Regions from separate parts of the Klenkia sesuvii genome, predicted to be linked through region 3. Evidence: riboswitches for the same ligand, from Rfam matches in the RefSeq annotation. Region 3 holds a riboswitch; each other region holds the start of a gene.
What was found. A riboswitch is a leader RNA that binds a small molecule or an ion and turns the genes downstream of it on or off. The one in region 3 is predicted to bind cyclic di-AMP.

Region 1: linked by a shared signal. The riboswitch ahead of TEK04_RS15405 (C40 family peptidase) and the one ahead of TEK04_RS20625 (aggregation-promoting factor C-terminal-like domain-containing protein) in region 3 are both predicted to bind cyclic di-AMP.
Region 2: linked by a shared signal. The riboswitch ahead of TEK04_RS10905 (VldE C-terminal domain-containing protein) and the one ahead of TEK04_RS20625 (aggregation-promoting factor C-terminal-like domain-containing protein) in region 3 are both predicted to bind cyclic di-AMP.

Annotation. Positions count from the first base shown of each region.
Region 1 is NZ_JBAPLU010000017.1:13,593-23,774, reverse strand. It holds gene TEK04_RS15420 (hypothetical protein) at 1-361, shown strand, start outside; gene TEK04_RS15415 (serine hydrolase domain-containing protein) at 380-1,699, opposite strand; gene TEK04_RS15410 (DUF3817 domain-containing protein) at 1,710-2,048, opposite strand; gene TEK04_RS15405 (C40 family peptidase) at 2,163-3,299, opposite strand; cyclic di-AMP (ydaO/yuaA leader) riboswitch at 3,314-3,450, opposite strand; gene TEK04_RS15400 (phytoene desaturase family protein) at 3,688-5,211, shown strand; gene TEK04_RS15395 (NDMA-dependent alcohol dehydrogenase) at 5,216-6,331, shown strand; gene TEK04_RS15390 (YhjD/YihY/BrkB family envelope integrity protein) at 6,594-7,421, shown strand; gene TEK04_RS15385 (helix-turn-helix transcriptional regulator) at 7,404-8,186, opposite strand; gene TEK04_RS15380 (AMP-binding protein) at 8,192-9,907, opposite strand; gene TEK04_RS15375 (GAF domain-containing protein) at 9,904-10,182, opposite strand, start outside.
Region 2 is NZ_JBAPLU010000009.1:102,397-112,578, forward strand. It holds gene TEK04_RS10895 (zinc-dependent alcohol dehydrogenase) at 1-354, shown strand, start outside; gene TEK04_RS10900 (protein adenylyltransferase SelO) at 375-1,814, shown strand; gene TEK04_RS10905 (VldE C-terminal domain-containing protein) at 1,830-2,627, opposite strand; cyclic di-AMP (ydaO/yuaA leader) riboswitch at 2,641-2,789, opposite strand; gene TEK04_RS10910 (M20/M25/M40 family metallo-hydrolase) at 2,912-4,231, shown strand; gene TEK04_RS10915 (MFS transporter) at 4,228-5,661, shown strand; gene TEK04_RS10920 (RNA polymerase sigma factor) at 5,761-6,930, opposite strand; gene TEK04_RS10925 (aldo/keto reductase) at 7,159-8,169, opposite strand; gene TEK04_RS10930 (MerR family transcriptional regulator) at 8,204-8,575, opposite strand; gene TEK04_RS10935 (thioesterase family protein) at 8,610-9,386, shown strand; gene TEK04_RS10940 (SDR family NAD(P)-dependent oxidoreductase) at 9,402-10,182, shown strand, end outside.
Region 3 is NZ_JBAPLU010000036.1:6,188-16,369, reverse strand. It holds gene TEK04_RS20640 (acyl-CoA dehydrogenase family protein) at 1-378, shown strand, start outside; gene TEK04_RS20635 (YceI family protein) at 438-1,037, opposite strand; gene TEK04_RS20630 (type 1 glutamine amidotransferase domain-containing protein) at 1,114-1,668, opposite strand; gene TEK04_RS20625 (aggregation-promoting factor C-terminal-like domain-containing protein) at 1,770-2,594, opposite strand; cyclic di-AMP (ydaO/yuaA leader) riboswitch at 2,651-2,777, opposite strand; gene TEK04_RS20620 (class I SAM-dependent methyltransferase) at 2,921-3,547, opposite strand; gene TEK04_RS20615 (MFS transporter) at 3,544-4,851, opposite strand; gene TEK04_RS20610 (polyamine aminopropyltransferase) at 4,951-5,619, shown strand; gene TEK04_RS20605 (hypothetical protein) at 5,669-5,887, shown strand; gene TEK04_RS20600 (hypothetical protein) at 5,884-6,324, shown strand; partial or broken gene TEK04_RS21400 (WapI family immunity protein) at 6,360-6,797, opposite strand; gene TEK04_RS20595 (ankyrin repeat domain-containing protein) at 6,808-7,206, opposite strand; gene TEK04_RS20590 (pentapeptide repeat-containing protein) at 7,215-8,045, opposite strand; gene TEK04_RS20585 (dienelactone hydrolase family protein) at 8,042-8,794, opposite strand; gene TEK04_RS20580 (hypothetical protein) at 8,844-9,356, opposite strand; gene TEK04_RS20575 (helix-turn-helix domain-containing protein) at 9,423-10,182, shown strand, end outside.

The sequences.
Region 1 (10,182 bases), on a different contig from region 3:
CGACACCCCCGAGCAGACCGTCGAGGCGCTGGCCGACAAGGCGGGCGTCGACATTCCGGGGTCGGGCGACACGCGCGACAACCGGGTCGCCGGTCTGGGGCCGCTGACCGGTGTCGCGGCCGGGGTGGGCGTCGGGGTGCTGGCCGGTCTGGCCCGCGCCGCCGGGTTCCGGCCCCACCCGCTGGTGGGCGGGCTGGTGGCCACCGTCGGTGCCCTGGTGGGCGCCAACGGCCCGATGGCGGTGCTGGGCATCAGCGACCCGCGCACCTGGTCGGCCACCGACTGGGCCGCCGACGTCGTGCCGCACCTGGCCTACGGCATCGCCACGCACTCGACCCTGGCTGCGCTCGACCGCGCCTGAGGCCCCCCGGGCCGGGGCTCAGCGCCAGCCGACGGGGTCGACGCCGCCGGGCACCGGGGCGGCGGGGTCGTAGGGCTGCCGGGTGAACACGAACGTCGCCAGGTCGAGGTGGTCGTCGGCGATGCGCAGGGTCTCCCCGGCGTAGTAGCCGTCGAGGCCGACCCAGCTGCCGTCCGACCGCCGGACGAACCGGCTGGCCCGCCCGGCACGGCCGGGTAGCGGGCCCAGGTGCAGCGCCCCGTCCCCCTGCGCGCGCAGCACGTGCGGCGCCGGGCCCCAGAACCAGACGCCGAGGACGTCGAGCGGGACCGGCGGGGGTGCTGGCGTCCAGGCGGGCACCACCCGCGGTTCGGCCGCCTTCAGGTCGGCCAGCAGGCCGGGCACCAGCGGGTCCAGCCCGCTGGTGGTGTTGGCCAGCATGACCGCGCCGGTGAGCTCGGTGCGGTCGACGAACACCCCGGCGAGGAAGCCGGGCATCGATCCCCCGTGCCCGACCAGGGTGGTCCCGTCGACGCGCAGCACCTGGACGCCCAGCCCGTAGGCCGACCACCCGGCGGCGGAGCCGTCGACGCCGGCGGGCACGACCATCTCGGCCAGGGTGGCGGGGGCCAGCACGTCGCCGGTGTCGCCCAGCAGGAACGCGGCGAACCGGCCGAGGTCGGCCAGGGTCGCCCAGAGCTGGCCGGCGGCGTCCATCACCCCGGCGTCGTGCTCGGGCTCGGGCAGGACGACGTCGGCCCACGGGTGCACCGCGGTGCCCCGGGCGGCCATGCCGGACGGGCGCGCGGTCGTGCGGACCATGCCCAGCGGCGCCAGCACCTCGCGGGTGACGACGTCGACCCACGGTTGCCCGCGGTGCCGGGCCACCAGTTCGCCGAGCAGGCCGAAGCCCAGGTTGGAGTAGTGGAACCGGCGGGCGGCGCCGAGCACGACGTGCTCGGGTCCCAGCTGCAGGTCCGCCAGCGACCCGCCGGGCACCCGCTCCCACCAGCCGCCGGGGCTCTCGCTGGACGCACCGGCCAGGTGGGAGAGCAGCTGACCCACCGTGCGCGCGCCCAGCGGCGTGCCGGGGACGTGCTCCTCCAGCGGGTCGTCCAGGTGCAGGCGGCCCTCGTCGCGCAGCCGCATGACGGCCACCGCGGTCACCGTCTTGCTGATCGACCCGAGCCGGTACTGGACGTCGGTGTGCGGGCCGGGGACGTCGCCCCGGCCGGCCGACCAGGCCAGGGCACCGTCGCGGACCACCCCGGCCACCAGGCCGGGCGCCCGGCCGGTGGCCTGCACGCGCGCGGTGCGGGCGAGCAGGGCGCGGGCGGTGGTCGGCTCGACGCTGGGCATGCCCTGCAGGCTAGGGGGTGGCGGCCGGGTCCCCGACGGGCAGACGGCCGGTGCGGGCGGCCCACCGCTCGAACCAGACGGTCGCGAACGGCGGCACCGAGGCCACCAGGGCCAGGGCGGCGGTGCGCAGGTCCCAGCGCAGCACCCGCCAGCAGACCAGGGCCAGCACGACGTAGACCACGAACACCGCGCCGTGCACCGGGCCGGCGATCTGCACCCCCAGCTCGGAGGTGCGCAGCACCCACTTGACGAACATGCCGGCCAGCAGCAGCGCCCAGCTGACCGCCTCGGCGAACGCGACGACGCGGAAGGCGCGGGCGACGGTGGGGGGTGCGGGGAGTGCGGCCACGACCAGCACCAACGGACACGTGGCCGCCGCCGTCCCCGGGTGTGACCGACCCCGCACAGCACGGAGCCCCGGTCACCGAACGGTGACCGGGGCTCCGGTGGTGCGGTGCGGGGGTCAGCCCGCGATGCGGCGGTAGGCCGTGGGCGCGGAGCCCATGGCGTCGATGCTGGCCACCTTGACGACGTCGCCGGACGTCGGGGCGTGCACCATCTGGCCGTTGCCGATGTAGATGCCGATGTGGCTGACCGGCGAGTAGAAGGCCACCAGGTCACCGGGCTGCAGCTGGCTGCGGGACACCGACTGGCCCATCGAGGCCTGGGAACGGCTCGAGTGCGGCAGCGAGATGCCGGCCGCGGCGTAGGCGTACTGCACCAGACCCGAGCAGTCGAAGCTGTTGGGACCGGACGCGGCCCACACGTACGGGGCGCCCCGCTTGGACATCGCCGTGTCGACGGCGACCTGGGCGGCGGCGGAGTTGGCGACCACGCTGCTGCCCGCCGGGGCGGCCGAGGCGCTGGACCCGCCCGAGCTGCTCGAGTTCGAGCTGCTCGAGCTGTCGTCGCGGTCGGCTCGGCTGGTGGCCGTGGTGCGTGCGGCGACCTCGGCCGCGGCGGCCTCGGCCGCAGCGCGCTCGGCGGCCGAGAGCCGTTCGTACTGGGCCTGGTACTCCGCGATCTCGGCGTTGAGCTCGGCCTGCTGCGCGGTGACCGCGTCGACCTGGGCCTGCGCCTCGGCGGTGGCCTGCTCGGCGGTCTGCTGGGCCGTGGCCGCGGCGTCGTTGGCCTGCTGCGCCTGGGTGAGCACCTCGGTGCTGTGCTCGGACAGGAGGTCCAGGGTGGCCGACTGCTCGACGAACTCGCCCGCCGAGCTGGCGGTCAGGAGGGTCTGCAGGCCGGCGAGCTGGCCGCCGCCCTGGTAGGCGGTGCGCGCCACGCTGGTCACCGAGCCGCGGGCGGCCTCGAAGTCCGACTGCGCGGTCTGGGCCGCGGCGACGGCCTGGGCCTGGGCGGCCTGGTCGGCCTCCAGCGCCACGCGCGCGTCGTTGAACTGCTCGGTGAGGACCTCGAGCTGGTGCCCGCGCTCGGCCACGAGCTGGGCGGCCTCGGCGGAGGTGGTGGGTTCGGGGGCGGCCTGGGCCGGGGCGGCGGTCACGAGGGTGCCCGCGGCGACACCGGCGGCGGCGAGGAGGGTGATGGCGGCGCGACGGCCCCGGAGGGCTGGACGGCGCGCAGGCGTGCTGGAACTCGCCATGTGCGGCGGGTGGTCCTTTCTCCCAACGGCCGCCTACCGGGTTAGCTGACGGATTCGGGCGGGAAGGTCGCCCGGCACGTCGGGCCCTCGCGGGCCGTCGGTGCTTCACCCCAGTGCTTCGGTGGGTCCCCGGTCCTGGCGCGCCCCGGTGGTGCTGGTGGTGGTGCTGGGGCGGCCGTGGTTCGGCGGCGTCCGGTCGGCTGTCACCCAGGGCGGGTGGCGGAACGATCCGTCCGGACGGCACGACGGTAGGTGTGTGACCGTTTCGTGACAAGTGAGCCCGTGCCGATTGTGGAGTTCCGCACGTTCGTCACCGGGACACGCCCTGAGCACGCTCACAACCGGTTACCGGACGGTTGCGTCCGGACCGGTGGGCCAGGATGCCGGGATGAGCTACGACGTGGTGGTGGTCGGCGGCGGGCACAACGGACTCGTGGCGGCGGCGTACCTGGCCCGGGCCGGCCGGTCGGTGCTCCTCCTCGAGCGCAGGGCGGCGCTCGGCGGGGCGGCGGTCAGCGAGGCGGTCTTCCCGGGGGTCGACGTCCGGCTCTCGGCCTACTCCTACCTGGTCAGCCTGCTGCCCGACCGGGTCGTCGCCGACCTCGACCTGGGCGTCGAGCTGGCCGACCGGGCGGTCAGCTCGGCGACCCTGCTGGGCGACCGGGCGCTGCTGGTCGAGCGCGACCCCGGGCCGGCCACCGCGGCCTCCTTCCGGGCGCTCACCGGCTCGGACGCCGAGTGGGCCGGCTGGCAGCGCTTCTACGGCCGGCTCGCCACCCTGGCCGAGGACCTCTCCCCCACCCTGGTGCAGCCGTTGCCCTCCACCGCCGAGCTCGAGGGCCGGCTGCGCGACCGGCAGCTGTACCGCGACCTGGTCGAGCGCCCGCTGGCCGAGGTCGTCGCCGACCACCTCGACGCCGACGTCGCCCGCGGGGTGGCGCTGACCGACGGCCTGATCGGCACGTTCGCCGACGTGCACGCCGCCGACGGGCTGGCCGGCCGCTGCTTCCTGTACCACCTGGTCGGCAACGGCACGGGCCTGTGGCGGGTCCCGGTGGGCGGCATGGGCGCGGTGAGCGGCGCGATGGCCGACGCCGCCCGCCGGGCCGGGGCCGACCTGCGCACCCGGACGGCGGTCACCGCCGTCGAGACCCGGGCCGACGGCGTCACGGTGCACTGGACCGACGACGAGGGGACGGCGCACGCCGCGGACGCCGCCCACGTGGTGGCCGGCTGCGCCCCCGCTGTGCTGGACGAACTGACCGGCGCCGCGCCCGCGCCCCGACCGGTGGGCGCCCAGCTGAAGGTCAACATGGTGCTGACCCGGCTGCCCCGGCCGCGCTCGGGCCTGGACCCGGCGGTGGCCTTCGGCGGCACCTGCCACGTCGACGAGGCCGCGTCGCAGATCGACGCCGCCTACGCCGACGCCGCGGCCGGACGGCTGCCGGGCACCATCCCGTTCGAGGTCTACTGCCACTCCCTCACCGACCCGTCGATCACCGGCGGCACCGGGCTGCACACGCTCACGCTGTTCGGGCTGCACACCCCGGCGACGCTGTTCACCGCCGACCCGGTGGGCGCCCGCGAGGAGGCGGTGCGCCGGGTGGTGGCCCAGCTCGACGCCCAGCTCGAGGAGCCGCTGGCCGACTGCCTGGCGACCGACGCCGACGGCCGCCCGTGCCTGCAGGCGGCGTCCCCGCTGGACGTCGAGGCGTCGCTGGCCATGCCGGGCGGGCACATCTTCCACGGCGACCTCAGCTGGCCGGTGGCGAGCGAGGCGCACCCGGCGGGCACCTGGGGTGCGGCGACCGCCCACCCGCGCGTGGTGTCGGCGTCCTCGGGCGGCACGGTGCGCGGCGGGGCGGTCAGCGGCCTCGGCGGCTACGCCGCGGCCCGGCATCTGCTGGGATGAGCCCGTGGAGACGACCGGCGCAGTGCTGCGCGGCGAGGGTGACCAGTACGAGCTCGTGACGCTGCAGGTCGGCGACCCGGGCCCCGGCGAGGTGCTGGTGGAGATGGCCTACGCCGGCCTGTGCCACTCCGACGAGCACCTGCGGCACTCCAACGCCGGTGGCCGCTACCCGATCGTCGGCGGCCACGAGGGGTCCGGGGTCGTGCTGGCGGTCGGGGCGGGGGTGACCCGGGTGGCCCCCGGAGACCACGTCGTGGCCAGCTTCCTGCCCGCCTGCGGCACCTGCCGGTGGTGCGCCTCGGGCCGGTCCAACCTGTGCAACCTGGGCGCCACCATCGGCACGGGCCAGCTGCCCACCGGCACCTGGCCGTTCCGGCTGGACGGCGAGGAGCTGGGCGCGTTCTGCATGGTCGGCGCGTTCGCCCGGCACTCGCTGCTGCACGAGGCGTCGGTGATCAGGATCCACCCGTGGCTGCCGCTGGACACCGCGGCCCTCATGGCGTGCAGCGTGCCCACCGGCTGGGGCTCGGCGGTGTACGCCGGCGGCACGCGGCCCGGCGACACCGTGGTCGTGGTCGGCTGCGGCGGGGTGGGGGCCAACGCGGTGCAGGGCGCGGTGCACGCCGGCGCCTCGCACGTCGTCGCCGTCGACCCGGTGGCCTTCCGGCGCGAGTTCGCGCTGACCGTCGGGGCGACCCACGCGGTGGGGACGTCGAAGGAGGCCGCGGCGCTGGCCCGCGAGCTGACCTGGGGCAACGGCGCCGACGTCGTCGTCCTCGCACTCGGGTCGACCGACGCCGAGAGCACCCGGCTGGCCGCCCGCTGCCTGGGCAAGGGCGGCACCCTCGTGCTCACCGCGCTGGCCGACGTCGCCTCCGACGTCACGCTGTCGCTGCAGGGCAACGGGGTGACCGCCTACGAGCACCGTATCCAGGGCGCGCTGTTCGGCAGCTGCAACGCCCACCGCGACGTCCCGATGCTGCTGCGGCTGGCCGAGGAGGGGAAGCTCGAGCTCGACCGCCTGGTCACCCGGCGGTACTCCCTGGACCAGCTGCACCAGGGCTTCGCCGACCAGGCCGCCGGCGAGACCATCCGCGGCCTCCTGGTCCACGGGGGCTGACTCCCCGCGCCGCAGCGCACCCACCGCCCGGGTGCGCCGCCGCGCGGGTCGCGACGCCGAACAGGCCCCGTGGGAGCGCAGCACGTCGTGGGTGCGCGCCCAGGCTGCTCCCGAGGACGCGCGGGCCGCACCTGCGCGCACCCGGCGGCCCGGTCAGCCCGGCGACCCACCGACCCGGTCAGCCCGGCGACCCACCGACCCGGTCAGCCCGCGGCACGGGTTCGGACGGCGGCGGCGCCCGCGGGGTGGTGGAGTGGGCCCGGTGACCCGCTGGCGCGCCGAGGCGATGTTCCTCGTGGGGTCGGTGCGGCGCGGGATGCGCGGTCGCGACCTGTCGCTCATCGCCGCCGGGCTCACGTTCTACGCAGGCATCTCCGTCGTCCCCCTGCTGCTGCTCGCCCTGGCGCTGGCCTCGGTCATCACCTCACCGGGCACGGTGCGCGGGTACCTCGACCAGCTCGGCGAGGTGCTGCCCGGCGAGCTCGGCGCCCCCGACGCCCTGGCCGCCCTCGCCGACGCCGGCACGACGATGACGCTGCTCGGCGGGCTGCTGGCCCTGCTGCCCATGACGTTCTGGGGCGAGGGGCTGCGCCGGGCCCTGCTGCGCTTCACCCCGCGCGAGGACACCTACACCGGGTGGCGGGGCCGGCTGGCCGTCGTCCCGCTGCTGGTGGTCGCCCCGTTCCTGCTGCTCGCGGCGCTCATGGTGGTGCCGGTGCTGGCCGACCTGCAGGCCACCGGGGGGTTCTGGGGCACGGTGGCGTTGATCGCGGTCGGCTTCTACTCGGTGCTGTTCGCCCTGGTCGGGCCCCTGGTGTGGGGGTTCCGCGTCGTCGCGGCCGGGGAGCTGGGTTGGCGGGCGATCGGCGTCGGCGCGTTCTTCACCGCAGCCTCGCTGGCCGGCTTCCTGCAGGGCTTCGTGCTGTTCCTGCGGCTCCCGCTGTCGATCGGGGCGCCGTTCGGCGGGCTCGACGTCGTCGGCGGGGTGGTGGCGCTGGGGCTGTGGCTGTTCCTGCTGCACCTCGTGGTCATCGCCGGCTGGCTGCTCACGCAGGCACTGGCCGAGCGGTTCTCAGCGGGCCGGCGGTAGCAGCCCCGCCCGGCGGGCGGCGTGCACGGCGGCGGTGCGGTTGCCGACGTCGAGCCTCCTCATGGCCGAGCGCAGGTAGGCCTTGACCGTCTCGGGGGCCAGGCCCAGCCGGCCGGCGATCTCGGCGTTGCCGGCCCCGAGCTCGACCAGGGCCAGCACCTGCACCTCGCGCGGGGCCAGCGCGACGGCCGGACCCGACGGTGCGGGCGCGGTCAACCCGCCGTGGATGGCCCGCAACCGGGCCCGCAGCACCGGGTCACCGGTCTCCTCCACCAGCCGGGCCAGGTCGGCCAGCGCCGCGGACGCCGGGTCGGGGGCGGTGCCCGGCCCGGCGAGGTCGTCGGCGAGCTGGTCGGCCACCGCCGCCATCGTCCGCAGCGCGCGGTCGCCCACCGGCCGGGCCTCGCGGTCGGCGGCGTAGAGCACCGCCCGCACCCGACCGTCGGCCAGCACCGGCACCGCCGCGACCGACGCCAGCCGCTCGGCGTCGACCACCACCCGGTCGAACTCGTGCGTGATGGTCGGTGTGCCCGCGTAGTCGGCGACCCGCTGCGGCGCGGCCTGCGCCAGCACCCGACCACCCAGCCCCCGCCCGGTGGGCACCGAGAGCCCGGCCAGCTCGCGGCCCCGGGTGCCGGCCAGCCGGGTGAGCAGCAACCGCGCCCCGCCCGGGGGGACGACGCCCGCGAACGCCACCGGCAGCCCGGTCCCCGACCGCAGCCGGCGCAGGGACCCCGGGAGCAGCCGGTCGAGGACGTCGTCCACCGCGCTCAGGTCCGGTCCGCCGACCGCAGCTGGTCGTCCCGGAACTCGCGCTCGCTGCCGGTCCCGGCGATCTCGACCTCGCGGTCGCGCAGCTCCACGCGGCGGATCTTGCCCGAGATGGTCTTGGGCAGGTCGAAGAACTCGATGCGGCGCACCCGCTGGTAGGGGTTCAGGTGCTTGCGGGCGTACCGCAGGATCGACAGCGCCGTCTCCTCGGTGGGCTCGTACCCGGGCGCGAGCGCCACGTAGGCCTTGGGCACGGCCAGCCGGACGGCGTCGGGCGCCGGCACGACGGCCGCCTCGGCGACGGCCGGGTGCTCGATGAGCACCGACTCGAGCTCGAACGGGCTGATCTTGTAGTCGCTGGCCTTGAACACGTCGTCGGTGCGCCCGATGAACGTGATGTAGCCGTCCTCGTCGACGCTCGCGACGTCCCCGGTGTGGTAGTACCCGCCGGCCATGGCCTCGGCGTTCTTCGCCGGGTCGCCCTGGTAGCCGGTCATCAGCGGCAGCGGGGCGGCCGCCAGGTCCAGGCAGATCTCGCCCTCCCCCGGGCCGGTCAGCCGCTCCCCGCTGACCGGGTCGACCAGGACGACGGGGACGCCGGGCAGCGGGCGCCCCATCGAGCCCGGCCGCACCTCCGACCCGGGTGTGTTGCCCACCTGTGCGGTGGTCTCGGTCTGCCCGTAGCCGTCCCGGATCGTCAGCCCCCACGCGCGGCGCACCTGCTCGATGACCTCGGGGTTCAGCGGCTCGCCGGCGCCGATGAGCTCGCGCAGCTCGCCCGGACCGCCGGAGAGGTCGGCGTTGATGAGCATTCGCCAGACCGTGGGCGGGGCGCAGAAGGTGGTGACCCGGTGCTCGCGCAACCGCTCGAGCAGCGACGCGGCGTCGAACTTCGAGTAGTCGAGGACGACGACGGTGCCCTCGGCGATCCACGGGGCGAAGAAGCACGACCAGGCGTGCTTGGCCCACCCCGGCGAGGAGATGTTCAGGTGCACGTCGCCGGGCTGCAGGCCCAGCCAGTACGTGGTCGAGAGGTGACCCACCGGGTAGCTGACCTGGGTGTGCTCGACCAGCTTGGGCCGCGAGGTGGTGCCCGAGGTGAAGTACAGCAGCAGCGGGTCACCGGGCGCGGTGCCCGGGTGCTCGACCGGGGCGTGCGGGCGGTCGGCGGCCTCGTGCAGGTCGGCCCAGCCCTCGGCCGCGCCCACGGAGATCCGCGTGCACTCGCCGGGGACGTCGGCGAACTTCGCGACGTCGGCGGCGTTGCAGATGACGTGCCGGGCACCGGTGCGGCTGATCCGGTCGCCGAGGTCGGCCGGCCCGACCGCGGTGGTGGTCGGCATGATCACCGCACCGAGCTTCATCACCGCGAGCATCGACTCCCAGAGCTCGACCTGGTTGCCGAGCATGACCACGACCGGGTCGCCGCGGCGCACCCCGCGCTCGGCCAGCCAGCCGGCCAGCTGGTCGGAGCTGCGCGAGAGCTCGGCGTAGCTGCGCTCGGTGGCGGTGCCGTCGGCGGCCAGGACCAGCAGCGCCGTGCGGTCGACCTCGCGGGCGACGACGTCGAACCAGTCGACCGCCCAGTTGAACCGCTCGCCCAGCTGCGGCCAGGCGAACTCGGCCCGCGCCCGCTCGTGGTCCCCCCGCAGCGCCAGCAGCTGGTCCCGGGCCGCCCGGTAGGCATCGGTCGCGGTCTCCGTGCTCGCGGTCATAACGCACCCCTGTCGCGCTCGCCGGGCGCGCCGGTGCGCCCGCGGGGCTGCATGATCGCCCGCCCGTCGGCACCCCCGGCACCCCCGTGCGCGGGTAGCGCGGCCCGCGCCCGCTGCACCACCGGCGCCACCGACCCCGGCAGCAGCGGGCCGACCGGCGGCAGCACGTCGACGGTGACGCCCTCGGCCAGCCGGTAGGGCCGGGTCGCCAGCAGCGGGCCGACCGCGCGGCGCAGCCGGGACACCTCCGCGCGCACGGTGACCGTGCGGGAGGG
Region 2 (10,182 bases), on a different contig from region 3:
GCCGCCCCGCTGCAGAAGACCGCCGGTGTCGACCGGCTCGCCGCCCTGTACTCCGCCATCGACATCTGCCGGCGCGGCGGCACCATCTCGCTGTCCGGGGTCTACGGCGGCGCCGCCGACCCCATCCCGATGCTCACCCTGTTCGACAAGCAGCTGCAGCTGACCATGGGCCAGTGCAACGTCAAGAAGTGGGTGCCGGAGATCATGCCGCTCCTCACCGACGACGACCCGCTCGGCGTCGACACGTTCGCCTCCCACCGGCTGCCGCTGGCCCAGGCCCCGGAGGCCTACACGAACTTCCGCGCCAAGGAGCACGGTTGGCAGAAGGTCCTGCTCAAGCCCGCCGGCGTCTGAGCGGACGTACCGTCGTGGGGGTGAGCAGCACCCAGACCGGCATCCGCCTCGGGCACCGCTTCGCCGACGACCTGCCCGAGCTGTCGGTGCCGTGGCAGGCCGACCCGGCACCCGACCGGCGGCTGCTCGCCCTCGACGACGCACTGGCCGAGTCCCTCGGGCTCGACCCGGCCTGGCTGCGGACGCCGTCCGGCCTCGCGTTCCTCACGGGGAACGAGGTGTCCGACGGCGCCCGCCCGGTCGCCCAGGGGTACGCCGGCCACCAGTTCGGCAGCTACTCCCCCCGCCTCGGCGACGGCCGGGCACTGCTGCTCGGCGAGCTCGGGGACACCGACCTGCACCTGAAGGGCTCGGGACGCACCCCGTGGTCGCGCGGCGGCGACGGGCTGGCCGTCGTCGGCCCCATGCTGCGCGAGTACGTGATCAGCACCGCGATGCACGCGCTCGGCATCCCCACCACCCGGTCGCTGGCCGTCGTCGGCACGGGTCGCACGGTGCAGCGGGAGACCCCGCAGCCGGGTGCGCTGCTCGCCCGGACGGCGGCCAGCCACCTGCGGGTCGGGTCGTTCCAGCTCGCCCGGGCCACCGACGACCTGGACCTGCTGCAGCGGCTGCTCGACCACGCGATCGCCCGGCACGTGCCGGAGGCTGCCGACGCCGAGGTGCCCGCGCTGGCCCTCTACGAGCACGTGGTCGGGGTGCAGGCCGAGCTGGTCGCGCAGTGGATGCTGGTCGGGTTCGTGCACGGCGTGATGAACACCGACAACATGACCATCTCCGGCGAGACCATCGACTACGGCCCGTGCGCCTTCCTCGACGCGCACGACGCCGACACGGTGTTCAGCTCCATCGACTCCGGCGGCCGGTACCGCTACGGCAACCAGCCGCTGGCCGCGCAGTGGAACCTGGCCCGGCTGGCCGAGGCGCTGCTGCCGCTCATCGACCCGGACGCCGAGGCAGCGATCCCCCGCGCGGTCGCTGTCCTGGAGACCTTCCTGCCGCGCTACGAGGCGGCCTGGGCGGCGGGCATGCGGGCCAAGCTGGGGTTGCCCGCCGCCGCCGACGCCGACCTCGCCACCGCGCTGGTCACCGACCTGCAGGCCCTGCTGGACGCCAACCACCCCGACCACACCGGGTTCTTCCGGGCGCTGGGCGGGGCCGCACGCGGGGACGTCGAGCCCGCGCGGGAGCTGGTGCTCAACCTGGCGGCGTTCGACGCGTGGCTCGAGCGGTGGCGCGCCGCCGGACCGGACGCCGACGCCATGGACCGGGTCAACCCCGTCCACGTGCCGCGCAACCACCTCGTGCAGGAGGCGCTGGACGCCGCGACGACCGGCGACCTCGGCCCCCTCGACGAGCTGGTCGACGTGCTGCGCCACCCCTACGAGGAGCGGCCGGGCCAGGAGCGCTACCGCACCCCCGGCCCGAACACGGCCTACGTCACCTATTGCGGGACGTGAACTACGGCTGCGTCCTCAGCGGTAGTTCACGTGCGGGTGGTCGAAGTGGTTCGCGGTCGTGCCGCCGCGGTCCTCCATCATCACCCAGGAACCACCCGGCGAGGACAGCATGCGCTGCTCCCAGATGATGTACTCCACGCGCAGCTCCGACCAGTGGTCGATGTGGTACTGCACGATGGCGTCGCCGAGCGCCGCGTCGCGCATGACCATGTAGTCCAGCGCGTAGCCCGACGGGTGGCCGTGCGGGTCGGCGGCGCTGGCCCGGGTGCCGCCGAGGGTGATCGAGTCCGCGCCCGGCACGTTCGTGACGACGGCGTCGGCGGCGGCCTGCACGACCGCCTTCACCGGGCCCGCGCTGTTGGTGATCTTCGCGATCCCGGACACCGCGTTGGCCGGCGCCGCGGCGACGGCTGCGGCCTCGGCCGCCTCCTTCGCGGCGGCGGCGGCTGCCGCCTCGGCAGCTGCCTGCGCGGCGGCCTCGGCCGCGGCGGCCTCGGCGGCCTGCTGGTCGAGCACGGCCTGGTCGGCGGCGGCCTGCGCGGCGGACGCGGCGGCCTGCTGGTCCTCGCGGGTGCTGCGGCTGGCGGCGAGGTCGGCCAGCTGACCGAGGTCCGGGGCGGGGGCGACGTCGGCGGTCAGCCCGAGCGACGCGGCGACGCTGGCCGGCTCGGTCGCGGCCACCGGGGTCGACGCCGGCGCGGCGCCGATGAGGACGTGGGCCAGGACGGCGCCGGAGGCGGTCAGGCCGAGGTACATCGCCGGACGGCGCCGGCGGGTGGGCACGCCGTGGCGGCGTGCTCGGGGGGTCGCCATGCGGCGGCTCTCCAATTGCTCCCAGTGGCCGCCTACCGGGTTAGCTGACGGGTTCGGGCGGGAAGTCGCCCTACCCCTGACGGTCAGGTGTGACCGGCAGCGGGATGCACCCCAGGACTGCGGTGGGTCCCCGGCTCGCCCGTGCGCTGGCGGGGCCAGCGGGCGACTCGACGGCGTCGCCCCTGCGGGACGACCAGCCCACGGTAGCCACCCGCACAGCCGCGGCCAAGGATCAGCGGCGGATTCGTCACGTGATGTCGTACGCACGTGACAGCATCCGCGGCGTGAGCGAGACCCACCCCGCCGTCCGGGCGCTGCAGGAGCTGGTGCGGCACCCCACCGTCGCCGACCGCGACCCGGCCCGCACCGACCCCGCCCCGTTCGTGGCGCTGCGCGCGTCGCTGGCCGAGCACTTCCCGCTCCTGCACGGGCTGGAGCGGGTCGAGGTCGAACCGCACGCGCTGCTGGTGCGCTGGCCGGGCCGGTCCGCCGAGGGCCCCGTCGTCCTCATGGCCCACCTCGACGTGGTCCCCGCCGAGGGCCGGTGGACGCACCCTCCCTTCGGGGCCGAGGTCCACGAGGGGGCGGTCTGGGGCCGCGGCACCCTCGACGACAAGGGCGCCGTCGTCGGCATCTGCGCGGCGGTGGAGTCGCTGCTGACCGAGGGGTTCGTGCCCGCCCGCGACGTGTGGTTGTCCTTCGGGTCCACCGAGGAGGTGTCCGGCACCACCGCGGCCGACGCGGTCGCCGAGCTGCGCCGCCGCGGGGTGCGGCCGTGGTTCGTGCTCGACGAGGGCGGCGCGGTGGCCGCCGAGGCCTTCCCCCTGGTGGCCGCACCGCTCGCGGTCGTCGGGGTCACCGAGAAGGGCGTGACGTCGGTCGAGCTCGTCGCCGAGGGCGCCGGCGGCCACGCCTCCACCCCGGCCCCCGGCGGCCCCACCGCGCGGCTGGCCCGCGCCATCACCGCACTGGAGGCCGCGCCGCTGCCCCTGCGCGCCCCGGCACCCACGCTGGAGCTGCTGCGCCGGCTCGGCCCGCACCTGCCGGCACCGCTGCGGCCGGTGCTCGCCCGGGCCGACCGGCTGGCGCCGGTGCTCACCCGGGTGCTGCGGGCCGCCGGGGCCGAGGCGGCCGCGATGGTGCGGACGACGGTGGCGGTCACCACGCTGTCGGGGTCACCCGCGCTCAACGTGGTCGCCTCCACCGCGCGTGCCGGGGTCAACCTGCGGGTGATGGTCGGCGACACCGTCGAGGAGGTGCTGGCGCACGTGCGCCGCACCGTCGGCCCCGGCATCCGGCTCGAGGTCGTCGAGCGCAACGAGCCCAGCCCGGTCTCGCCCTGGGACGACGCCGCCTTCGCGCTGCTGGAGCGCATCACCGGTGAGCTGTTCCCCGACGCCGTGCCCACGCCCTACGTGATGATGGCCGCCACCGACGCCCGCTTCTTCACCGGCCTGTGCGACCGGGTCTACCGGTTCACCCCGTTCCGCATGACCAAGGCCCAGCGGGCGACGATCCACGCGGCCGACGAGCACATCGGGGTGGCCGACCTGCTGGCCGGGGTCGACTGGTACCGCCGCCTGGTCCAGGAGCTGCCGGCATGACCCGGGCCACCGCGCAGGCCCGGGCGCAGACGCTGTTCGCCGTCGTCGGTGCCCTGTCGGTGGTCGAGGTCGCCAGCGGGGTGCTGCAGGGCTTCTACACACCGGTGTTCTCCGACGTCGCCCGGGCGCTGGGCATCGGCGACGGCGACGTGAACTGGTTCGAGGCCGCGCAGCTGGTCGCCTCCGCCCTGCTGGTGCCGGTGCTGGCCCGGTTGGCCGACCTGCACGGGCACCGGCGGGTGCTGCTGGCCTCCACCGCCGTCACCGCGCTGGGCACCTGGGTGATGGCCGTGGCACCGGCCACCGGCCCGGCGGGGTTCGCCGTGTTCGTCGCCGGGTCGGCCCTGCAGGGCGCCTACGTCGTCTGGCTGCCGCTGGAGGTCGCGATCGTGCACCGGCGCGCGGCTGCCGACGACCACCGCACCCGCCGCGCGGCGGGTGTGCTGGTCGCCTTCCTGCAGCTCGGGGTGCTGGCCGGGGCGCTGTCCAGCGGTGCGCTGGTCACCGTGCTGCCGGTGCCCGTGCTGCTCGCCCTGCCGGCGCTCGTGGTCACCGTCTGCCTGGCGGTGGTGTGGTGGGGCGTCGAGCCCGACGCCGTGCGGGTGCCGGGGCGGTTGGACCTGCCCGGGCTCGGCCTGCTGACCACCGCCCTGCTGCTGGTGATGGGCGGGCTGGTAGCGGTGCGGGTGCTGGGCCCGGGCTCGGCCCTGCCCTGGCTGCTGGTGCTGGCCGGCCTGGCCGCCGGGTGGCTGCTGGTACGGGTGGAGGCCCGGCAGCCCGAGCCGTTGCTCGACGTCCCCGTGCTGACCGCGCCGGGGCAGTGGCCGGTGCAGGCCACCGCCTTCCTGTCCGGCATGTCGGTGCTGGGGGCGCAGATCCCGCTGTCGACCTTCGCCCGGGCCGACCCGGCGGTCACCGGCTACGGCCTGGGGGCGAGCGCGTCGTTCGTGTCGGTGCTGATCGGCCTCTACGTGCTCACGCTGCTGACCGGCGCCCTGCTGCTGCCGGTGCTCTCGCGGTGGCTGGGCGGGCGCCGCGCGATGGCGGCCGGCGCGGCCACCGTGGCGGTGGGGTACGCGCTGTGGTTGCCGTTCCACGACACCGCGGCCCAGGCGTTGACCAACATGGCGGTGGCCGGCGTCGGGTCGGGTCTGCTGGTGGCCGCGCTGCCGGCCGCGGCGGTCGCCGCCGCCCCCGCCGACCGCACCGGGTTCGCGGCCGGGATGACCAACAGCACGAAGACCGTCGGCGGCGCGATCGCCTCGGCCGTGTTCGCTGTGTCGTTGGCCTCCACCGGCGGCATCGACGACCCCGCGGCCGGCTCGGCCCCGCTGTCGGGCTACCTCGCCGTGTGGAGCGTCTGCGCCGCCGCCGCAGCGCTGGCCGCAGTCATCCTGCTGAGCGCCCGCCCCGCCGTCCCGGGACATTGATCAGGGGGTGCACGGAAGTCCTTCCTCCTCCGCCAGATGTGGTGGAGGAGGACAGACCTTCGTGCACCCCCCTGATCGACGCTGGGCGCGCGAGTGCGACTAGTCGAGGTAGTCGCGCAGCACCTGGGAGCGCGACGGGTGCCGGAGCTTGCTCATCGTCTTGGACTCGATCTGGCGGATCCGCTCGCGGGTCACGCCGTAGACCTGGCCGATCTCGTCCAGGGTCCGCGGGGTGCCGTCGGAGAGGCCGAACCGCAGCCGCACCACGCCGGCCTCGCGCTCGCTGAGGGTCTGCAGCACCGAGGTGAGCTGCTCCTGCATGAAGCCGTAGGACACGGCCTCGACGGCGACGACGGCCTCGGAGTCCTCGATGAAGTCACCGAGCTGGCTGTCGCCCTCGTCGCCGATGGTCTGGTCGAGGCTGATGGGCTCCCGGGCGTACTGCTGGATCTCCAGCACCTTGTCCGGGGTGATGTCCATCTCCTTGGCCAGCTCCTCCGGGGTGGCCTCCCGGCCCAGCTCCTGGAGCAGCTCGCGCTGGATGCGACCCAGCTTGTTGATGACCTCGACCATGTGCACCGGGATGCGGATGGTGCGCGCCTGGTCGGCCATCGCCCGGGTGATCGCCTGCCGGATCCACCACGTGGCGTAGGTCGAGAACTTGAAGCCCTTGGTGTAGTCGAACTTCTCCACCGCGCGGATCAGGCCCAGGTTGCCCTCCTGGATCAGGTCCAGGAAGGCCATGCCGCGGCCGGTGTAGCGCTTGGCCAGCGACACGACGAGGCGGAGGTTGGCCTCCAGCAGGTGCGTCTTGGCCCGCTCGCCGTCGCGGACCACCCAGTTGAGGTCGCGGCGCATGGTGGGCGTGAACTTGGCGTCGGTGTCGGCCAGCTTGTGCGCGGCGTACAGCCCGGCCTCGACCCGGCGGGCCAGGTCGACCTCCTGCTCGGCGGTCAGCAGCGCGACCCGGCCGATCAGCTTGAGGTAGGCGCGCACCGCATCGGTCGAGGTGGCCAGCTCGGCGTCCTTGCGGGCCTTCTGCAGGGCGAGCGACTCCTCCTCGTCCCACTCGAAGGAGCCGGCGGCGGCAGCGGGGACCGCCGGCTCGTCGGCGATGTCGGCGTCGTCGTCGAGGTCCACCTCGGCGTCGGCGTCGGGCGCGGGCGCGATCTGCACGGTCTCCGCGTCGGCCGAGCGGGCCTTGCGGGCGCCGGCGGCGGCCTTCTTGCGCGGGGTCTTGGCGGTGCTGTCGGCGACTGTCGTGCTCATCTCGCCTCTCCTGAGGATGTCGTGCGGCGTCGCGAGGGCGCGGGGCCCTGGCGGAGAGGCCACCCACGAAGGGGCAGCTCAGGCCGCCCACGGTGAGGGACGGGGGTCGGAGGCCGGGCGCGGCGACGCATCGGCCTCCGACATTCTAATCCGTCCGGGCTCGGAGGGGGGCGGCGCCCGTTACCCCGGCGGGGGAATTCCACACACCGGCTCCCACCTGCCCCTCCCTCACCGGTCGATCGAGCTCATGTCGCCGTACCGGTCGCCGCGCACGGCGTCGCGGGGCACCGCCGCCGAGAGCGCCTCGACGTCGGCGGTCGTGAGCGTCACCGCGGCGGCGCCGACGTTCTCCTCCAGGTAGCGCACCCGCTTCGTCCCCGGGATCGGGACGACGTCCTCGCCCTGGGCCAGCACCCACGCCAGGGCCAGCTGGCCCGGGGTGCACCCGTGCGCGGCGGCCTGCTCGCGCACCCGGTCCACCAGCACCAGGTTGGCTGCCAGCGCCTCGCCCTGGAACCGGGGGAAGTAGCCGCTGGCCCGGCTGTCGCCGTCCGCGGGGGTCTGCGTGACCGCACCGGTGAGCAGGCCGCGACCCAGCGGCGAGTAGGGCACCAGGCCGACGCCGAGCTCCCGCAGCGTCGGCAGCACGGTGTCCTCCAGGTCGCGGGTGAACAACGAGTACTCGGTCTGCACCGCGGTGACCGGGTGCACGGCGTGCGCCCGGCGGATGGTCTCGGCCGAGGCCTCGCTGAGCCCGAGGAAGCGCACCTTGCCGGCGGTGACCAGCTCGGCCATGGCGCCGACGGTGTCCTCGATCGGCACGGTGGGGTCGACCCGGTGCTGGTAGTAGAGGTCGATGGTGTCGACGCCCAGCCGCTGCAGGGAGGCGTCGCACGCGGCCCGCACGTACTCCGGGGAGCCGTCGATGCCCAGCCGCGAGCCGTCCTCGCCGCGCTTGTTGCCGAACTTGGTGGCCAGCTGCACCTCGTCGCGCCGACCGGCGATCGCCCGTCCGACCAGCTCCTCGTTCGTGAAGGGGCCGTACATGTCGGCGGTGTCGAGGAAGGTGACGCCGAGGTCGAGCGCGCGGGCGAGGGTGTCCAGACCCGACTGCTCGTCGGGGGCGCCGTAGAACTCGCTCATGCCCATGCAGCCCAGGCCCAGGGTCGAGACGGTCAGGGCGGCGGAGCCGGAGCCCAGGGTGCGGGTGGTCAGCGGTGCGGGTCGCGGTGACGTCATGGGGAGCAGCGAACCCCTTCGAGCGCGCTCGAAGTCAAGCCGAGCGCTCGTAAATCCCGATCTTGTGGTCGATGGCGGCCAGGTGCGCCGCGGTCTCGTCGAGTTCGCGCTGCACCCGGGCCCGGTGGGTGCGCAGCAGCTGCAGCCGCTCGGGCTCGGTGCCGGCGCCGGACCGCACCAGCGCGGCGTAGCGCTTGACGTCGCGGATGGGCATGCCGGTGGCCCGCAGCCGGCTCACCACCACGATCCAGTCCAGGTCCCGCTCGGTGTAGCGACGTCGCCCGCCGGCGTCGCGGTCGACGTCGCCCAGCAGCAGCCCGTCGCGCTCGTAGTACCGCAGGGTGTGGGCGCTGAGGCCGGTGCGCTCGACGACCTCGGCGATGCCGAGTACGGGGACGGTGGTCACGGCCCCCAGTGTGGCCCGGGGCAGGATCGGGTGCGTGGCGTACTTCGAACGGCTGACCAGCACCCCCGACGGCGGCGGGAGGTTCCGCGCGACGCCGCACACCGGGGGCGGGTGGAACCCGGCCGAGCAGCACATCGCCCCCACCGTCGGGCTGGTGGCGCACAGCCTGCAGCGGGCCTCCGCCGGGGCGCCGGTGCAGCGGCTCGCGGTGGAGATCCTCGGCACGATCGGCATCGACGAGGTCGAGGTCCAGGTGGCCACCGTGCGGCCGGGTCGCACCATCGAGCTGGTCGAGGCGACGGTCGCGTGGGCCGGCCGCGACGTCGTGCGGGCGCGGGCCTGGCGGTTGGCCGGGTCCGACACCACCGAGGTCGCGGCGTCCGCCGAGCCGGCACTGCCCGCCCGCGAGGAGCTCGCCCCCTGGGACATGAGCACCGCGTGGCCCGGTGGCTACATCGCCTCGCTGGAGGTGCGGCACCGCGACGCGGGCCCGGGCCGGGCGCAGGCGTGGTTGCGGGCCCGCCAGGAGCTGCTGGACGACGAGGAGGTCACCGACCTCACCCGCACCCTGCTGCTGGCCGACACCGCGAACGGCCTCGTGCAGGGGCCTGGCCGGCGCGGGTGGTTCTACCCCAACGTCGAGCTGACGGTGCACCTGTTCCGGGCGCCGGTGGGTGCGTGGGTGGGCATGGACACCTCGGTCAGCTGGGGCCCCGGCGGTCACGGGCTGACCGCCACCGTGCTGCACGACGAGGCCGGCCCGGTCGGCCGGGTGTCCCAGTCGTGCACCCTGCGCCGCGGGCCGGGCTGAGCCAGGATGTCCGGCGTGCCCGCGCTGACCCGCCTCGCCGATGCCCTGCTCGATCGCGCCGTCGTCCCCGGCTACAGCAAGCTCGGCCCGGCCCTGCGGCGCCGGTGGTGGCCGGCGGACCCGGTGCGCGGGTCGATGCGGGGGCGGCGCGTGCTGGTCACCGGGGCCACGTCGGGCATCGGGACGGCGATCGCCGAGGAGCTGCTCACGCTGGGCGCCACCGTGCACGTGCTCGGTCGCGACCGCACCAGGACCGACGACCTGGTGGCCCGGCTGACCCGCGAGCGCCCGGGCGCCCAGCTGCACGCCGAGGTGTGCGACGTCGGCGACCTGGACGCCGTCCGGGCGTGGGCGGCCGACTTCACGAGTCGGGTGGCGGACCTGCACGGCCTGGTGCACAACGCCGGCGCCCTGCCGGCGCAGCGGTCGGAGACCGCCCAGGGCCACGAGCTGACCCTGGCCGTGCACGTGCTCGGCCCGCACCTGATGACCGCGCTGCTGGCCGACACCCTGGCCGCGGACGCGGCGGTGGTGTGGATGTCCTCGGGGGGCATGTACGGCGCCGGGCTGCGCGACGACGACCTCGAGTTCACCGACGGCGAGTACAGCGGCGTGCGCGCCTACGCCCGCACCAAGCGCATGCAGGTGGTGCTGGCCGCCGAGTGGGCGCGCCGCCTGCGCGGGCGGCACGTGTACTCCACCCACCCCGGCTGGGTGGCCACCGACGGCGTCACGACGTCCATCCCGGCGTTCGGGAAGCTCATGGCACCGCTGCTGCGCACCCCCGCCGACGGGG
Region 3 (10,182 bases):
CGCAAGCAGTTCGGGGTGCCGCTGTCGCGCTTCCAGGCGCTGACGTTCCGGGCCGCCGACATGTACGTGTCGCTGGAGTTGGTCCGCAGCATCGCGCTGTGGGCGACGATGGTGGTCGACGCCGAGGACTCCACGCCCGAGGCGGTGCTCGCCGCGGCCGACCGGGCCCGGCTGCAGACCTCCACCGCCGGGCGGCACATCGGCAAGGAGGCGATCCAGCTGCACGGGGGCATCGGGGTCACCGCCGAGTACAGCGTGGGCCACTACACCTCGCGGCTCACCGCCATCGACCACCTGCTCGGTGACGGCGCGTGGGCGACGAACCGGCTGGCCGAGCGGGTCGACGCCTACGGTACCGTCGAGGCCCTCCCCGCCTGACCCCGCACGCACGCAGGAGCCCCGGTCCGCACCTCGCGGACCGGGGCTCCTGCGTGTGGTCAGGCCTGCTTGATGACCGAGACGTCGAACTCCAGCTGCACCTTGTCGCTGACCAGCACCCCGCCGGTCTCCAGGGCGGCGTTCCACACCAGGCCCCAGTCGCTGCGCTTGAGCGCCAACGCCCCCTCGAACCCCACCCGGGTGTTGCCGAAGGGGTCCAGCGCGCTGCCGGTGAGGGTGAAGTCGACCGACACCTCGCGGGTCTGACCCTTGATGGTCACGTCCCCGGTGACGGTGTACTCGTCGTCGTCGACCTGCTCGACCGCGGTGGACACGAAGGTGATGTCGGGGAACTGCTCCACGTCCAGGAAGTCCGCCGAGCGCAGGTGGGCGTCGCGGTCGGGTTGGCCGGTGTCGAGGCTGGCGGCGTCGATGCGCAGCTCGACCCGGCTCGCGGAGGGCTCGGCCACCGCGAGGTGGGCGACCCCCTCGAACCGGGTGAAGGTGCCGCGCACGGTGGTGACCATGGCGTGCCTGGCCCGGAAGCCGATGCGGGTGTGGGCGGCGTCGACGGCGTAGTCGCCGGACACGTCGCTCAGCGCTGAGGTGGCGTCGTCGAAGTCGGTCTCGCCGGCTCCGGTCGCGCGGTGCTTGGCCACGGTGGACGGTCCTCCCAGGGGTGCAAAAACGCCCTATTCTGACCCGTTGACCGTGGCCGCGCACCGGCGGGCGGGCTCAGCTCCCCGCGAACAGCTCCACGGCGGCCCGGGCGAAGGCCGGGACGTCGTCGGGGTTGCGGCTGGTGACGAGGTTGCCGTCGCGGCACACCTCCTGGTCCACCACCGTCGCACCACCCCGCCGGAGGTCCCCCCGGATGCTCGGGTAGGACGTCAGCGTGCGGCCCTCCAGCACCCCGGCCTCCAGCAGCGTCCAGGGCGCGTGGCAGATCGCCGCGACGGGCTTGCCCGCGTCGAAGAAGGCCGTGACGAAGGCGAGCGCGTCGCCGTCCTGGCGCAGGGTGTCGGGGTTCACCGCACCGCCGGGCAGCAGCAGCCCGTCGTAGTCGGCGGCCGCGACGTCGGCGACCAGGTGGTCGACGGGGTAGGTGTCGCCCGGGTGGATGTCGCCGTTGACGCCCTGCACGGTGCCGTCCTCGACGCCGTCGGGCACCGACAGCAGGTGCACGGTCGCGCCCGCGGCCTCGACGGCCTTGCGGGGCTCGTCGAGCTCGATCTGCTCCACGCCCTTGGCGGCGAGGATCGCGATGGTCTTGCCGGTCAGTTCAGCCATGCCGCTCCCGGTGCCCGTTCCGCCCCGGGGTCGAAACGGCCCGGGGCGTCCGAGGGGCGGCCGCCGGGCGGTTGCCGGGCGGTTGCCGGGTGTTCGGGGGATCAGTACCAGCCGGTGGACTGCGAGTGCGCCCAGCCCCCGCACGGCGAGCCGTAGCGCTCGTCGAGGTAGACGAGGCCGGCGTCGATCTGGCGGAAGCCGTTCGACGTCTTGGCGATGCCGGTGCCCGCCCAGGTGGAGTCGAGGAACTGCGGGATGCCGTAGGCCGTCGAGGTGGGGTTCTGCGCGGTCGGGTCCCAGCCCGATTCCCGGCCCCACAGGCTCTCCAGGCAGGAGAACTGCCGCTCGTCACCGCCCAGCTGGGCCAGGGCGTAGTCGTGGAAGTCCTGCGTGGTGGCGTTCGCGGCGGCGGCCTCGGCGGCAGCCGCCGCCTCGGCCTGCGCGGCGGCGGCGGCCTCGGCCGCGGCCTGCGCCTCGGCTGCGGCCTGCGCCTGGGCGGCGGCCTCGTCGGCGGCGGCCTGGGCCTGCGCGGCGGTGGCCTCGTCGGCCTCGCGCTGGGCCCGGCTGGCGGCCAGCTCCTGGAGGTGGCCGCTGAGCTCGGTGGCGGCCGTAGTGCCGTCGGCCGGCGCGACGATGCCCAGCTGCTGGGCGACGCTCACCGTCTGCGCGACCGGGTCGACCTGCTCGGCCTCGGCGTCCGGGCCGGCGCCGATGAGCACGTTGACCAGCACGGCGCCGGCGGCGGCCGCGGCCAGGTACACCGCGGGACGGCGGACGGGCACGAGGCGGTGCCGACCCCGGGCGAGGGCCGCCACGGTCTCCTCGGCGCTGCGGACCACCTCGAACTCGGCGGTGATGGTGCCCACCCGGAGGAGGGGCTGCTGACCGTCGCGGTCGGCAGGGCGTGCGGAATGGCGTGCGCTCATGCGGGCGTGCGGGTCCTCGTCTTCCGGTGCGCCGACCGTGCGGGTCGGTGCGGCCGCCTACCGGGTTAGCTGACGGGTTCGGGCGGGAAGAAGCCCTACCCGGCCTCGGCGCACCCGCAGGCGCGCTCCGGCCGGGATTCACCCCGGTGCTGCGGTGGGTCCCCGGTTCACCTGCTGCCGCGGGCTGCGCTGCCCGCGACGGTGACTCAGCGGCGTCCGGTGGGTCTCCCGGGGAGGGAGGTTCGCCCGACCGGACGCGCCCACGTTACGAGGACGTCACACGAGATGACAACAGCCCCACGCGAACAACACAGGTGTCATCCGCCTCACGGCAGTCGCCACACCGTGGTGCGACGCGCGACGTCCACCCCGGAGTCGGGGACGTCGTACCCGGCCACCTCGTGCAACCCGTCGGGCAGCTGGGAGCGACCGGGGTCGCCGACCAGGACGACGGCCCCCCGCACCCAGGCGGTGAACAGCCACGGCCGCACCCGGTCGGCCATGCGCAGGTCGTAGAACACGTCGCCGGCCAGCACGACGTCGACGTCGGGCTCGTCGTCGAGCACGTCACCGACCGGCTCGACGCCGGCCACCCCGTTGGCGGCGGCGTTGAGCGGGATGACCGCGAGGGCGTAGGGGTCCACGTCGCTGGCCACCACCCGGGCGGCACCGGCAAGCGCAGCGGCGATGCCGACCAGCCCGCTGCCGGCGCCCAGGTCGAGCACGGTGCGGCCGGCCACCAGCTCCGGGTGGTCGAGCACGTGGCGGGCCAGCGCCTGGCCACCGACCCAGGCCGCGGCCCAGAACGGCGAGGCCTCCCCCGCACCCGGGCCGTCGTCCATCGCCTGCCAGAGGGCCGTGACGTCGTCGGCGAGGTGCAGCGCGACCTCGGGCACCAGCGGCGGGCGCACGAGCCGGGTGTGCTGCGCGAAGAAGTCGGCGGGGACGGTCATCGCCGCGCCCCGCGTCGCACCCGGCTGACCATCGCCGTGTACAGCGGGGTGAGCACGACGCCGTCGCCGGCCAGCCGGTCCCGCAGCCGCCGGCGGTGGGTGAGGACGCCGACCAGCCCGATGGCCCAGAACAGGTACTGCACGGCGAAGGCCGCCTTGAACGCGCCGAGGTCGTAGGCGGTGGAGCTGCCCGGGGTCATCGCGTCGAGCACCGCCCCCACCGCGAGCACGACCAGCAGCGACGCCACGAACCCGCCGATGTTCACCACCCCCGTCGCGCTGCCCAGCCGGTGCACCGGGTTCCAGGTGCGGGCGTAGTCGAACCCGATCATCGAGCCCGGGCCGTTGGTGGCGAGCACGACGACCAGGACGACGAGCACCCACAGCGGCGCCCGCCCGGGCCACAGCAGCACGACCGTCCAGCTGGCGACGGTGGCACCGGCGATGCCGAACACCAGGGCCGAGCGGCGCAGCGGCCACCGCCCGCACAGCTTGCCCAGCAGCGGGCCCACCGCCATGCCGACCACGACGAGCAGGGTGAGCAGCCCGGCCGCGGTGGCCGGGGCCAGGCCCTGGCCCAGCACGAGGAACGGGTAGCCCCACAGCAGGGCGAAGACCGTGCCGGAGAACTGGGTGACCAGGTGCGTGTACAGGCCGATGCGGGTGCCCGACTCGCGCCAGGCAGCGGCCACGTTCTCGCGGATCTCGGCCCACCCGGCCACCGGGGCGACCGGCGCCCCGGGTGGGGCGTCGCGCAGGCCGGCCACGACGAGGACGGCGACCAGCACGCCGAGGGCCGCGGCACCGGTGAAGGTGGCCGTCCACGAGCTGTGGTGCAAGGCGAGCACCAGGGGGTAGGCGGCGGCGACCTGGCCCAGCTGGCCCAGGATGCCGGTCAGCTGGGTGACCACCGGGACGGTGGGCCCGGTGAACCAGAGGGTGACCACCCGCAGCACGCTGATGAAGGTCATGGCGTCCCCGGCACCGACCAGCACCCGGGCGGCGACCGCCGTCGGCACGTCGGAGGCCACGGCGAGCAGCAGTTGCCCCGCGGCCATCGTGGTCGCACCGGCGGCCACCATCGCCCGCGAGCCGAAGCGGTCCAGGGCGACACCCACGGGCACCTGCAGCCCGGCGTAGACCGCGAGCTGCAGGACGAGGAAGAGGCTGACCGCCGACGCCCCGGCGGAGAAGCGTTCCTGGGCGTCGACGGCGGCGACGCCCAGCGATCCCCGCTGGAAGACGGCCACGGCGTAGGCGAGCAGCCCGACGACCCAGACGGCGTAGGCGCGGCGGGTGTTCACGCCCCACGATGACACCTCGGCGCCCCGCGGTGTTCCCGGCCGGTGGGTGGGATCGGTCTCCCCCGGGACGGGCAGGATCGACCCGTGCAGGATCAGGGCATGCGGACGGAGCTGGGCCGGGTGAGCGGGCCGCACGGCGAGGTGGCGCTCTGGCGCCGCACCGGGGACGACGGCACCGTGGTCACCGAGCTGGTGGTCGACGGCGTCTTCGCCATGGACGACGTCGACACCTCCACCGAGCGGGCCCTGGCCACCGAGGCACTGGCCCGGGTCGAGGGTGGCGACCTCGCCGTCCTGGTGGGCGGGTTGGGCCTGGGGTGGACCGCGGCGGCCGTGCTGCGCGCGCCCGGGGTGGCCGAGGTGGTGGTCGTCGAGCTCGAGGACGCGCTGCTGGAGTGGGCCGCGGCCGGTCTGCTGCCCGGGCTGCCCAGCCTCGCCGACCCCCGGTTGGACCTGGTGGCCGGCGACGTCGCCTGCGCCTTCGCGCCCGACCGCTACGACGTGGTCCTGCTCGACGTGGACAACGGGCCCGACTTCCTGGTGCACGGGTCCAACGCCGGCCTGTACGGCGCGTCCGGGCTGGCCCGCGCCCTCGGCGCCGTGCGGCCGGGCGGGGTGCTGGCGATCTGGTCGGCCGACCCCTCGCCGACCCTGCTGGGGCGCCTGGCCGACCTGCCCGGTGCGGTTGCGGCCGAGCAGCTGGTGCTGCCGGTCGAGCGGGAGGGCCGGGTCTTCGAGTACGCCGTGCTCCTGGTTCGTCGCAAGTGACCGGGTAAACCACGTTTCCGCCCGCCCCGAGCGGGACACCCGGGTCACCATGACTGCTCCGGACACCACCACCGAGACCCGCACCTTCGCCGACCTGGGGAAGGAGATGTGGTCCTACCTCACCGGCAAGGGCGCCGCCATCAACTACGAGTTCGTCGACATGACCGTCGAGGTGCCCCGCGAGATCGGCGCCGACGCGCCGCGGGCCACCTGGAAGCTGAACGGCACCCTGCGCATCACGACCGCCGAGGGCGTCTCGCAGGGATGAGCGACCGCCTCGTCGTCCGGGCCGACCTGGCGATCGCCGTCGGCGACGTCGCCGCCCGGCTCACCGGCGACGGGTCGGACCTCACCCTCGCCGCGACGGACCCGCTGGCCCTGTGGCGGGCCGTCGTCGGCACCCCGTGGCCGACCGGGGCCCGGTTGCGTCCCGGTCGGGTCGCGGTCGGCCGGCTGGCCGACGAGCTGGCCGGCCGCGGCGTGCACCTGGACGTGACCGGGCCGCACGGCCGGGTGGTCGAGCTGGGGGCAGGGGTCTCCTCCCCCGCCGGCCGGGCCCTGACCGGCTCGGCCGCCGTGCGGCCGGGGTCGGCCCGCACCGTGACCGCGACCGCCCGGGCGGCCCTGCCCGACCGGTGGGTCCGGCTCGGCGCGGTGGCGGCCCTCCTCGCCCTCGCCGGGACCTGGGCGGCCCGCCGGCGGTGAGCCCGGGGCCACCCGTGGGCGACCACCTCCGCGGTCCACTCCTGGGCCGCCGCCAGCAGCCCGTCGACGTCGACGTCCAGCGGCACCCCGCCCCCGGTCGGCCGGCCGGTGACCGGGTCGCACCACGCCGCCGGGCCGGCCAGGTGCACGCGCAGCAGCCGGCGGTCGTCGCGGGCGGCGTCGAGCACCCACCACAGGGCCGGCTCCGCGGCGACCACGCCGCGGCCGACCAGGCCGTCGGGGGCCTCGGCGACCGTGCGCAGCCACGAGCCGAGCTGGGCACCCTCCCAGGGCGTCAGGCACGGCTCGCGGAACACCCAGTGCCGCCCCTCGGTCGTGTGCACCTCCCCCCGCACCACCAACCAGGCCAGCGACCAGTCAGGCCGGGCGAGCTCCACGGCGCGCACGTCGACCGCCTGGCGGCGCAGCACCCGCAGGTCGACCCAGGCGCCGTCGGCGGAGCGGAGCCTCACGGCGGGCCGGTCAGCCGCGCGGCCGGTCGAGCAGGGCAGACATCTCCGTCAACCCGAAGAACGCGGCCGTCTCCCGCGCGCTGGGGCCCCCGCCGTCGGGGTCCGCGCCGGCGTCCAGGAGCGCCTCGACCGACGGCGCCGACCGGCGGAAGGCCGCCGCGGCCAGGGCGGTCTGGCCGCGGTCGTTGACCCGGGCAGGGTCGGCGCCCAGCTCGAGCAACCGGACGACGGCGGCCGGGTGGTCGTGGTAGGCCGCGAGGATCAACAGGGTGTCGCCGGCCCCGTTGGTCAGGTTCGCCGGCACCCCCGCCCGCACGTGCTCGGCGAGCTCGTCGGCTGCACCCGCGCGCGCCAGGTCGAACACCCGCGCGGCGAGCTCGACGACGTCCGGGTCCACGGGGCCGCTCACCGGGCCGCTCACCGGGCCGCCCAGTGCGCCGGTCGCGACGCCGACCCGTCCAGCCGGGTGGCCGCGTCGCCCTGCGCGGCCTCGAGCTGGGCCCGGGTGAGGAACAGCGCCCCGCGCAGGTCCGCGCCGGCCAGCTGGGCGCCCCGGGTGTCGGCCCCGGTCAGGTCGGCCAGCCGCAGGTCGGCCCGGCGCAGGTCGGCCCCCAGGAGCACCGCCCCGCGCAGCACTGCCCCCCGCAGGTCGGCACCGCCCAGCGCCGCCCCCGCGAGGTCGGCGCCGCGCAGGTCCCGCGGCCGGGCCACCCCACGCCGGGCGTGCGCGGCGGCCCGGGTGAGCAGCGCGTTGACCTGTGCCCGCACGGCCCCGACCGGCTCGTCGCGCAGCTCCTCGACCCCGCCTCGTACCCGGCGGGCCAGCTGCGCGTCGACGACCGCGAGCTCGTCGGCCAGATCGGCGGGCAGGTCCAGCCCCCGGGCGGCCCGGACCAGCCAGCGCAGCTCCTGCAGCGCCCGCACCACCGGGAACACGACCGCCACCTGGTGCAGCTGGGCGGCGTCGCGCCGGTCCAGGCCCGGCCAGACGTGCTGGGTGACGTGCTGCCCGGCGCCGAAGCAGTCGTAGACCACGCAGCCGGGGAAGCCGCGGTCCCGCAGGACAGGGTGGATGCCGCACCGGTCGTCGGCGCCCAGGTGGGGGCACGCGGTCCCGGCCGGCTTGGTCAGCGCGAAGTCGGCCCCGCGCGAGAACGCCGGGACGACGCAGCACAGCGCGGCGCACCGGCGGCAGTCGGCCTGCAGCTCGTCGGCGCTCGGCGCGCGGGCCGAGGTCGGCGCGCTCACCGGGCGACCCGGCCGGTCAGCGCCAGCACGTGCTCCCAGGCGTCGTCGCACGCCTGGGCCCACTCGGCCGACGAGCGGTCGAAGAACGAGTGCGGGGCGCCCTCGTACACGGCCACGTCGACGTCGGCCCCGGCGGCCCGCAACCGGTCGGCCAGCGCCTGCTGGTCGGCGACCGGGGTCACCGAGTCGGCACCGGCCACCAGCAGGACCACCGGCCGGCTGGCGCGGTCCGCGGCGTCCCCGACGAGCGCGGGGCGACCGTAGAAGCCTGCGCACCCGGCCACGTCGACGTCCCCACCGGCCAGTCGCCACGCGTGGCTGCCGCCCAGGCAGAACCCCACCACCACCACCGGCAGGTCCGCCGCCGTGCGGTCGCGCAGGTAGGCCACCGCGGCGGCGACGTCGGTGTCCACGGTCTCCTCGGTCATCCGTGGCACGTGCGCCTGCCAGTCGAAGTCCTCCTCGCGGGTACCCGTGACCGGGACACCGGCGGTGCGGCCGAACCAGTCGAGGGCCAGCGCGGGCACACCGACCTCGGCGAACCGCTCAGCCAGTGCCACGTAGTAGGGGTGCAGCCCGCGGACGTCGGGCAAAACCACGACCCCGACGCGCGCGGGCCCGGCCGGCGCCGCGTAGGCGGCGGCGACGGAGATGCCGTCCCCGGAGGTCAGCGTCAGCGTGCCCCGTTCGGCGACATCGCCGGCGGGCCGGGGCGCAGCGGGCGGGCGGCTGTCGTGGTCGTGGCACATGCCCCGTTCCTACCCCCGTGACCGCCGGGGCGCCGGGTCAGGTGGCGGGTCAGGTCGCGGAGGCGTCGTCCTGCCGTTCCGCCCGGCCCCCGAACACCTCGGCGGAGTGCTGGCGGCGGGCGTCGCCCAACCACCGGTGCTGCCGGTCGGCCTGCTCCACCAGCCGGGCCACCAGCTCGGCGTCGACCCGGTGGTCGACCTCCGAGACACCCAGCAGGGTCTCGAACCCCGCCCGCTTGAGCAGCACGGCACCGGTGAGGAACTCGAACTCGATGACGGTGCTGAGCGGGGAGCGCCCGAGCCGGCCGTCGGGCTTGAGCCGGGACACCCGCTCGGCCACCCGGACCAGCACCTGCTTGGCACGGCTGGGCCCGATGCCCAGCGCGGCCATCGTGGACCGCAGCGCGGCCCGTTCCTCCTGCAGCTCGGCCAGCAGCTGGCGCAGCTGCTGCTCGTAGCCGTCGTCCCGGTGGTGGTCCAGCATGCGGCGCACCAGGGCGATGCCGCCGGCGGATGCCGCCAGGTGGTCGTTGCAGTAGATGCGGAGGGGCTCGAGGTCCACGGCGACATCCTGGGGCCACCGCGGCCCGCCCGCAGGCATCTCACATCTGAGATACCGTTCGGGGCGATGTCCCTCACCGAAGAAGCCACCGGTCAGTCCCTGCGCCAGATCGGCACGCTGGTCCGCGACGCCCGCCGCCACCACGGTCTCACCCAGACCCAGCTGGCCGAACGCCTGGGCACCAGCCAGAGCGCCATCGCCCGCATCGAGCAGGGCGCGCAGAACCTCACCCTCGAGCTGCTGGGTCGGTTGTCGGCGGCGCTGGACAGCGAGCTGATCACCGTGGGCCGGGGGGGCCCGACCCACCTGCGGGTCACCGGGGGCGGGGCGTTGAGCGGGTCGGTGACGGTCAAGAGCAGCAAGAACGCCGCCGTCGCGCTGCTGTGCGCCTCGCTGCTCAACCGCGGCACGACCACGCTGCGCAACGTGGCCCGCATCGTCGAGGTCGAGCGCATCCTCGACGTGCTGCGCTCCATCGGCGTGCAGGCCACGTGGGACACCGCGGGCAAGGACCTCACGATCGTCGTCCCCGAGACCCTCGACCTGGCCGGCATCGACGCCGACGCCGCCCGGCGCACCCGCAGCATCATCATGTTCCTGGGCCCGCTGATCCACCGGGAGCCCACCTTCGAGCTGCCCTACGCCGGCGGCTGCGACCTGGGCACCCGCACCATCGAGCCGCACATGATCGCCCTGCGACCCTTCGGCCTCGAGGTCGAGGCGCACGCCGGGGAGTACCACGCCCGGGTGACCACGCCCGAGGTCCGCGACCGCACCGTCGTGCTGACCGAGCGCGGCGACACCGTCACGGAGAACGCGTTGCTCG